Regions from separate parts of the Stenotrophomonas sp. YJH_SMC_127 genome, predicted to be linked through region 1. Evidence: predicted binding sites of a transcription regulator. Region 1 holds the regulator's gene; each other region holds the start of a gene.
The links. The regulator FliA, encoded in region 1, starts transcription of late flagellar genes. The targets are predictions, from matches to a motif close to TAAAGTTTNNCNNNCNNNGGCCGATAA.
Positions count from the first base shown of each region.

Region 2: AC5QAB_RS05480 (methyl-accepting chemotaxis protein) is a predicted target of FliA. The motif match lies at 539-565, and genes of this name have one in related genera.
Region 3: AC5QAB_RS08285 (flagellin) is a predicted target of FliA. The motif match lies at 979-1,005, and genes of this name have one in related genera.
Region 4: AC5QAB_RS04960 (methyl-accepting chemotaxis protein) is a predicted target of FliA. The motif match lies at 1,211-1,237, and genes of this name have one in related genera.

Region 1 covers NZ_JCAFVO010000016.1:27,629-29,826, reverse strand. The annotation lists gene AC5QAB_RS20710 (protein phosphatase CheZ) at 1-202, opposite strand, end outside; gene cheY (chemotaxis response regulator CheY) at 202-594, opposite strand; gene AC5QAB_RS20700 (RNA polymerase sigma factor FliA) at 652-1,398, opposite strand; gene AC5QAB_RS20695 (MinD/ParA family ATP-binding protein) at 1,395-2,198, opposite strand, start outside.
Region 2 covers NZ_JCAFVO010000002.1:35,784-37,981, forward strand. The annotation lists gene AC5QAB_RS05475 (DUF5694 domain-containing protein) at 1-215, opposite strand, end outside; gene AC5QAB_RS05480 (methyl-accepting chemotaxis protein) at 796-2,198, shown strand, end outside.
Region 3 covers NZ_JCAFVO010000002.1:645,983-648,180, reverse strand. The annotation lists gene AC5QAB_RS08285 (flagellin) at 1-884, opposite strand, end outside; gene flgL (flagellar hook-associated protein FlgL) at 1,284-2,198, opposite strand, start outside.
Region 4 covers NZ_JCAFVO010000001.1:1,114,503-1,116,700, reverse strand. The annotation lists gene AC5QAB_RS04970 (S41 family peptidase) at 1-151, shown strand, start outside; gene AC5QAB_RS04965 (NAD-dependent epimerase/dehydratase family protein) at 250-1,143, shown strand; gene AC5QAB_RS04960 (methyl-accepting chemotaxis protein) at 1,355-2,198, shown strand, end outside.

The DNA.
Region 1 (2,198 bases):
CGCTGGGCACGGTCGGCAGTTCGCCCAGGGCCTGCCCCAGCTCGCGGGCCAGCCGCGAGAGGCCGCTCATCATCGGCTGCGTGCGCAGCGCGACCAGTCCGTCGATGCGTTGCCGCCAGGCGGCTTCGTCACCGGACTCCAGGGCATCCAGGGCTTCCTGCAGGCGCAGGGCGAGGGCGTTCTTGTCGACCGTGGTATCCATCAGGCGCTGGCCGCCAGGCGTTCGAAGATCTTGCCCAGCTTCTCTTCCAGCGTCTGCGCGGTGAAGGGCTTGATGATGTAGCCGTTCACGCCGTTCTGGGCCGCTTCGATGATCTGCTCGCGCTTGGCTTCGGCGGTGACCATCAGCACTGGCAGGGTCTTCAGCTTGGCGTCGGCACGGATCGCCTTGAGCAGTTCGATGCCGGTCATCACCGGCATGTTCCAGTCGGTGACCACGAAATCGAAGGGCTGGCTCTGCAGCAGCGACAGTGCGGCATGCCCGTCCTCGGCTTCGGCGGTGTTGGTGAAGCCCAGATCGCCCAGCAGGTTCTTGACGATTCGACGCATGGTCGAGAAGTCGTCGACGATGAGGATGCGCATGTTCTTGTTCAAAGCAGAGTTCCTTTGTTGTTCATTCCGGGCGGCCGGGGGCAGTCGCCTCGGGGATGTTCATTCTTCCAGGCCGGCGTCGACGGCCTCGAAAATCTTCAGGCGGCCGCGCAGGCGCAGCACGGCCTGGCCATGGATCTGGCAGACCCGCGACTCGCTCACGCCGAGCACCGCGCCGATCTCCTTCAGGTTCAGCTCCTGCTCGTAGTAGAGCGAGAGCACCAGCTGTTCGCGCTCGGGCAGGTGGCCGATGGCCTTGCCCAGCTCGCGACCGAACTCGCCGCGCTCCAGCACCTGCTGCGGGGTCGGGCCGCCCTGGGCGACGGTATCCAGTTCGCCCTGGTCTTCGATGCGCGACTCCAGGCTCAGCACCTGGCCACGTGCGGCGTCTTCCATCAGGCGCAGGTACTCGGGCAGCGGCATCTCCATCGCGGCGGCCACTTCGGTGGCGCTGGCGGCACGGCCCGTGCTCTGTTCCAGGCGGCGGATGGTGGCGGCGGCATCACGGGCACGGCGGTGCACCGAGCGCGGCACCCAGTCGCCACGGCGGATCTCGTCGATCATCGAGCCGCGGATGCGGATCGAGGCATAGGTCTCGAACGAGGCGCCCTGGTCGGCGTCGTAGCTGCGCGAGGCTTCGATCAGGCCCATCATGCCGGCCTGGATCAGATCATCGACTTCGACGCTGGCCGGCAGGCGCGCGGCCAGGTGGTGGGCGATGCGTCGCACCAGGTCCGAATGCTGGGCGATGACCTCGTTGGCCGCCGAGCGCTGGACTTCCCTGTACTGGTGGGCTGCGCCTTTCATGCGGCCACCCCACGCTGCTTGAGGATGCGTTCGAGGAAGAACTCGACGCCACCGCGCGGTTCGGTCGGTGCCTGCCAGCGCGCGGTGCGGCGTGCGATCTCGGTGATCGCCAGCGCCGACGGGCTGGATGGATAGGCCTTCACCACCGGCTGCTGGCGCTGCACCGACAGGCGCAGCCAGTCATCCTGCGGCACGCAGCCCAGGTAGTTCAGCGAGACATCGGCGAGGAACTTCTCGCAGACGCGGGTCAGCTTCTCGTACAGCACGCGGCCCTCGTTCGGGTCGCGCACCATGTTGGCCACCACCTGGACGCGGTCCACGCCGCGCTCGCGCGACAGCACCTTGATCAGTGCGTAGGCGTCGGTGATCGAGGCCGGTTCGTCACAGACCACCACCACGGTGTCCTGCGCGGCCTGGCAGAAGGTCAGCACGCCGTCGGTGATGCCGGCGGCGGTATCGACCACCATGATGTCCAGCTCGCGTTCCAGTTCGGAGAACACGTTGACCAGGCCGACATGCTCGGCCGGGGCAAGCTCGGCCATGTGCCGGCGGCCGGAAGCGGCCGGGACCACCAGCACGCCGTTCGGGCCTTCGACGATGACGTCGTCCAGCGAGCAGCGGCCGGCCACCAGGTCGGCCAGCGTAAAGGTGGGGTTCAAGCCCAGGATCACGTCGATGTTGGCCAGGCCGAGGTCGGCGTCCAGCAGCAGCGTGCGCTTGCCCATGCCCGCCAGCGCCACCGCCAGGTTGGCGGACACATTCGTCTTGCCCACGCCGCCCTTGCCGCCGGTCACCGCGAT
Region 2 (2,198 bases), on a different contig from region 1:
AGTCGCTGCAGCAACGGTTCAAGCAAGGCGGGCTGGAAGGACTTGGGCAGGCCGGACAAGTGGGGGGTGCCCAGTACCAGCGCTTCGTTCGGGCGCCCGGCAGGCGGGCCCTTCAGCTGGTCGGGATGGAAGCTGGGGCGGTAGGTGGCGTCGGCAGCGAAGGCGCCGCTGCTGCACAGGCCCAGGATGAGGAAACTGGCCAGGCGTGGGAACATGCGATCTCCGTGTCAGTGAGCGTCCTGCGGTTCGCTGCATGCTGGCCAGTTTCATCTACCACCGGATCTCCCGTTGGTCATGCAAACCTTTTCCGCTTGAACTGCATCCGCGTGCCGGGCAAGGCTATGCCCAGTGACGGCGACAACGCGCGACATATGCCCTGACGACACCCGGTGCCGAGCAGAACCTGCCCAGCCGGCGCCTGGCGAAACCGCTCGGCGGTGCCCCTGTCTCGCGTGAGCAGAATGTGAAGTGCATCGCGATTGTCTACCGCATCCCTGCAGGAGCATCTGAAGATGCGACGGACGTCGCGGAATCCGGCTAAAGCCACCGATCGCATCGCCGATATTCCCTCTGGATCCCGCTCAAGTCGCCCGCTGCAGGACCCCAGGCTGCCCCCGACGGGCGGCCCGCGCTGTGTGTTCCGCCGCTCCTTATGCCGATCGCACCCGCACCAGACGTTCTTGCCAGCCGCTCGAGGGGTGCCTGCCGGTACCTGTAGTCCCAAGCAACTGAAGTTGCCGCCGGGCATCCCGCCCGTCGGGTCGCAACCGCTTACCGGACACCGAGGATCAGACAATGCTCATTCCAGGCTTTACGGCGGGCGCGCAGGCGCCGGCCGAGCTGCATACCCGTTGGTCGCCGTGGCGCGCCCTGCTGGGCGCGCTGGCACCGCAGCACCGCAGCGGCGTCGAGGCGGCGGCCGATGGCCGTGCCGAGCTGGAGGCGCAGGTCGCGGCGCTGCACCGGGTCCAGGCGGTCATCGAGTTCGCCCTCGATGGCACCATCCTGCAGGCCAACGAGAACTTCCTGCAGGCGATGGGTTACCGGCTGGAGGAGATCCAGGGCAAGCATCATTCCCTGTTCGTCGACCCCGAGCAGGCGCGCAGCGCCGGATACCGTGACCTCTGGGCGCGGCTGGGTCGTGGCGAATACGACGCGGGCCAGTACCGGCGTTTTGGCAAGAACCAGCGCGAGATCTGGATCCAGGCCTCGTACAACCCGGTGCTGGACCGGCAGGGGCGTCCGTACAAGGTGGTCAAGTTCGCCACTGACATCACTGCGCAGAAGCTGCAGGCGGCCGACTCGGCCGGCCAGCTGGCGGCGATCGACAAGTCGCAGGCGGTGATCGAGTTCAGCATGGATGGCCGCATCCTGTCGGCCAACGACAACTTCCTGGCTGCCACCGGTTACAGCCTGGATGATGTGCGTGGCCAGCACCACTCGCTGTTCGTCGAACCTGAGTATCGCAGCAGTGCCGAGTATCGGCAGTTCTGGGAAAAGCTCGGCCGTGGCGAATATGATGCCGGCCAGTACCGGCGCCTCGGCAAGGGCGGACGCGAGGTCTGGATCCAAGCGTCCTACAACCCGATCCTGGACCTCAACGGGAAGCCGTTCAAGGTGGTCAAGTACGCCACCGACATCACCGCGCAGGTGCATGAGAACCAGGCCATGCAGCGTGCCGTGGCGCAGACCCGTGAAGTGGTGGCGGCCGCCAAGGAAGGCGACCTGACCCGGCGCGTGGCCACCGCCGACAAGAACGGGCCGATCGCCGAGCTGTGCGAAGGGGTGAATTCGCTGGTCGAGGCGATGGCCGCGATCATCGGCCAGATCAAGTTCGCCGCTGACACCATCGCCGTCGGCGCCACCGAGATCGCGCAGGGCAACAGCGATCTGTCGCAGCGCACCGAGCAGCAGGCAGCGTCGCTGGAGGAGACCGCGGTGTCGATGAAGGGCCTGGCCGAGACCGTGCAGCGCACCGCGACCAACGCACGGCAGGCCAGTCAGCTGGCCGGTGGTGCCGCCGATGTCGCCGCGCGCGGCGGTAACGTAGTGCACGAAGTGGTGGAAACCATGGCGGTGATCAACGCGTCCTCGCGCCGCATCGTCGACATCATCGGCGTGATCGACGGCATCGCCTTCCAGACCAACATCCTTGCCCTGAACGCCGCGGTGGAAGCCGCGCGTGCGGGCGAACACGG
Region 3 (2,198 bases), on a different contig from region 1:
AGGGTGCCGCCGTTGGTGCTGGTCTCGGTCAGGCCCAGGCCGGCGAGGGTCGCGGCGGTGGCGCCGGCCGGCGGAGTCGCCGCGCTGACACCCAGCGCGAAGGTCTGGCCATCCTTGACCGAGGCCAGGCTGACGACGCCGGCATTGACCGAGGCAACCACGCCGGTTTCGCCCAGCTTGTTGTTGATCGCCGCGGCGGTGGCCGAGGTGATCGATTCGCCAGCCTTCACCGTGAAGTCGCTGATGGTGACCGTGGTGGCGGTGCCGCCCGGCGGGGTGACCGAGACCTGCAGGCCGGAGTAGGTGGTGTCGGCCGTCGCCTTGTCCACCGCCAGTGCGGTGCCGGTATAACCGTTGGCGAAAGTGGCCGCGCCCAGCGAATCGGCCTTGGCGTTGACCACGCTGTTGATGGCGATGGCCTGTCCGGCGTTGGCACCCACCTGGAACAGCTGGCTGGTGAAGCTGCCGTCCAGCAGCTTGGTGCCGTTGAAGTCGGCCTGCTTGGCGACGCGGTCGATCTCGCTGACCAGCTGGGTCACTTCGGCCTGCAGGGCCTTGCGGTCGCTGGCCGAGTTGGTGGCATTGGAGGCCTGCACGCCCAGTTCGCGGATGCGCTGCAGGTTGTTGCCGACTTCGTTCAGCGAACCTTCGGCGACCTGGGCCAGCGAGATGCCGTCGTTGGCATTGCGGATGGCCACGTCCAGACCGCGGATCTGGGTGGTGAAGCGCTCGCTGATGGCCAGGCCGGCCGCGTCGTCCTTCGCGCTGTTGATGCGCAGGCCGGACGAGAGGCGCTGGATGGTGGTGGCGAGCGAGCTGCCGCTGGTGCTCAGGTTGCGCTGGGCGTTGAGCGACATCGTATTGGTGTTGATTACCTGTGCCATGGGGTCGTCTCCTCTTATATGGAACCCGTTGGTGAATGAAACGAAGCGCCGCCTGTTTTTTTGTGTGGCTGTGTGCTTCGCCGTTGCCAAATGAATAACGGCGCTTTGTCAACAACCTTTAGCCGTGAATTCCGTTGAAGCCAGAATTCGTTGCCTGAAGCTGTTTTCCCGGGGTTTTCAGCCCTGTTGCCAGGGTGGAAGCGGCCCCGGGAGGGGCGGTCGGGCAGGGCCTGACCAGCGCTGATGAAGGTATCGGCGGGGTCGGGCCGGGCTTGATGGAGAATCACGGAAAATCGGTCGGCGACGGCCAGGTGGCCGCGCAGCGGCGGGCAGGCGCGCAAACGAAAAAGGCCGCGATGCAGGGCATCGCGGCCTTTCGGGACTGACGCGGGCGGCGCGTCAGCGCAGCTTGTTGAACAGCGACATCGACTGCATCTGCGAGAAGATCGTCTGCGCCGCCTGCAGCGCGGTGCTCTGCAGCTGGTACTGGCTCAGCGCATCGGCGTAATCCAGGTCGCGCATCTGCGACAGCGTGGTCTTCAGGGTCACGCCATTGGCCTCGCGCATGTCGGCGGCATTGTCCAGCGCCTTCAACTGCGCACCGCCTGCGGCACGCGAATCGATCATCCGCTCGGAAGCGCGCGCCACGTCGCGCAGTGCGCTCTGCAGCTGGTTCTGCTGCGCGGTCATCTGCGCGGTGGTACCGGTGTCGGCACCCAGCGCCGCCACCAGGTTGTCCATGGTGGAGAAGATGTCGCGGCTGCTGGCGGCCTGTACGCTGAAGCTGTCACCCGCCGCCGGTGCGCCGGTGATGCGCAGGCGCACACCGTTCACTTCCAGATCGTCGCCGGCCTTGTAGGTGCCGGTTCCGGTCACGTTGCCCGCACCGTCCACCACCTCGTATTGATTGCCAGTGGTGAAGCGCACGCTGAAGCCCTGGCCGTTCCAGCTGTCGCTGCCGTCGCGGGTGATGTTGGTGAGCACGCCGTTGCCGGTGTTGCCGGCCGCAGCGCTGCCGTCGACGAAGCCATCGCCGGTGGGAATGCGCATGAAGATCTCGCTGCCGGGCAGCGCGTCCTTCACGTAGGTATCCGGACCGACTTCAACCTGGCGCTGGGTCTGGTCGCCACGGTAGACCACTTTGCCGTTGATCTTGGCAAACGGCGGGTCGCCGTCGTTGGTGCCACCGAACACGTAGCGGCCGGTGCCATCATCGGCGTTGGCCAGCGACAGCAGGCCGTCGCGGATCTGGTTGACCTCGGTGATCAGCGTCTTCTTGTCCGCCGCGCTCAGCGCCGGATTGCTGGCCTGGAT
Region 4 (2,198 bases), on a different contig from region 1:
CTATCAGATCAGCATTCCCGACCGGCAACCAATCAATCTGCGCACCGGCGGCAACTGGGAAGGCACCGGCGTGAGGCCTGATGTGGCCGGCGGCGACGATCCGCTGTTCATCGCGCGGCAACTGCTGGCGCCTGCGAAGTCGTCAAGATGAACGCACGATTGCATGGCTGTCCTATCGCAGATGCGCGAATGCATGCCTAGAATCGAAGCATCCCGGTAGTTCCCGGGCGCTTCGAGTGAATGGACTCAATGAAGATTCTGTTGACCGGCAGTTCCGGGCGCATCGGGCGCGCGATCTTCGGTGCGTTGGCGGCCGCCCACGAAGTGGTGGGGCTGGACCGCAGCCCGTTCGCCACCACGCGCATCATTGCCGATGTCACCGATCGCCAGGCGGTCACGCGTGCGGTGCAGGGCGTGGACGCGGTCATCCATACCGCGGCCCTGCATGCTCCGCATGTCGGCCTGGTGCCGGACGCGGTATTCCAGCAGATCAACGTGGAGGCAACCGCGCACCTGCTGCAGGCCGCACGCGAAGCCGGCGCACGGCGTTTCGTGCTGACCAGCACCACCGCGCTGTACGGCCATGCCGTGGTAGCCGGTGGCTGCCGTTGGATCGATGAAGACACCGAGCCGCTGCCGCGCACGATCTACCACCGCACCAAGCTGCAGGCCGAGACCCTGGCTGAAGCTGCCGCCACGCCGGGCTTCAGCGTTCGCGTGCTGCGCATGGGCCGGTGCTTCCCGGAACCGCCCGAGCGCATGGCGATGTTCCGCCTGCATCGCGGCATCGACGCCCGCGATGTGGCCAGCGCACACGCTGCACTGCTGCTCGACGAAGGCGCCCGATTCGCCCGCTATCTCGCCTGCGCACCGACGCCGTTCCGGCGCGAGGACTGCCTGGAACTGGCCACCCACCCGCGCAGCGTGCTGGCCCGTCGCGCGCCGCAGCTGCTGGCCGAGTTCGAACGCCGTGGCTGGCCGCTGCCATTGAGCATCGACCGTGTCTACGACAGTGCCCGCCTGCGCAGTGAGCTGGGCTGGCAACCGTGCTTCGGGCCGGACGACGTGCTGCAGCAGTATGCCGTCGGCAGCATCGAGGTACTGCCGCGCGCGCAGTGGATCAAGGACCGCGTGGCCGAGTGAGGCCATCGCGACGGACGGGTGGCTGACCCGACCCTGAGCAGATTCAGGAATGTGCAGGCCGGTCGCCTCAACCTCGTTGGCGGGCGGCCGCTAACCCGGTGCGCTTCCAGCGCCGGGCCCGCCCGGCGGCCGGTGGCCTGCGCGACGGATCGCGCGCCTGCGCGGTGCCTTCGTGGTGCCGGTCGTCCTGAACTGCCTTGCGGACCCTCCCATGCCTTCTTCCCGTTCCGCCGCTGCCCGCCGCCCGGGCAGCATCGCCCACAAGCTGATGCTGGGCACCGCCGCGATCGCGCTGCTGTGCTTCGGCCTGACCGCGTTCCTGATCTACCGACAGGCCAGCGCCAGCCTTATCAGCGCCTCGCGCCAGACCATGACCAGCGAGGCGACCGCTGAGGCGCGCCAGGTGGCGGCCGATCTGGGCACCGCCTTTGCCAGCAACGATGCCATGGTTGAAAGCGTGCTGGCCCAGCGCGCCCGTGGTGACGTGCCCGACCGCGCCAGCCTGGCGGCGGTGCTGGGCGAGCAGCTGCGCGCCCATCCCGAATGGCTGGGCAAGAGCACCATGTGGGAGCCCGATGCCTTCGACGGCAAGGATGCCGAGTTCGTCAACACCGAGGCGCACGATGCCACCGGCCGCTACATGAGCTACTGGGCCTGGCAGGAGGGCAAGCCGCAGCAGTCGGTGATGACCGATTACACCGAGACCGCCAGCGGTTCCGGTGACTGGTACATGGTGCCCAGCCGCGACAAGCTGCCGAAAGTGAGCGAACCGTATGCCTATGACATCGCCGGGCAGCAGGTGCTGATGAGTACGCTGAGCACGCCGATCATCGAGAACGACAGGTTCCTCGGTGTCTTCACCGTCGACTTCTCGCTGGCAGCGTTGCAGAAGCACCTGGCCACGCTGAAGCCGATGGGGGCCGGCCGCGTCGAACTGCTGTCGCCGAAGGGCGTGGTGCTGGCCTCGGCCAATGCCGCCGAAATCGGCAAGCCTCGCAACGACGCACTGACCCGCAGCATGCTGGCCGAGATCGCCGCCGACCGCCCCTTCGAGG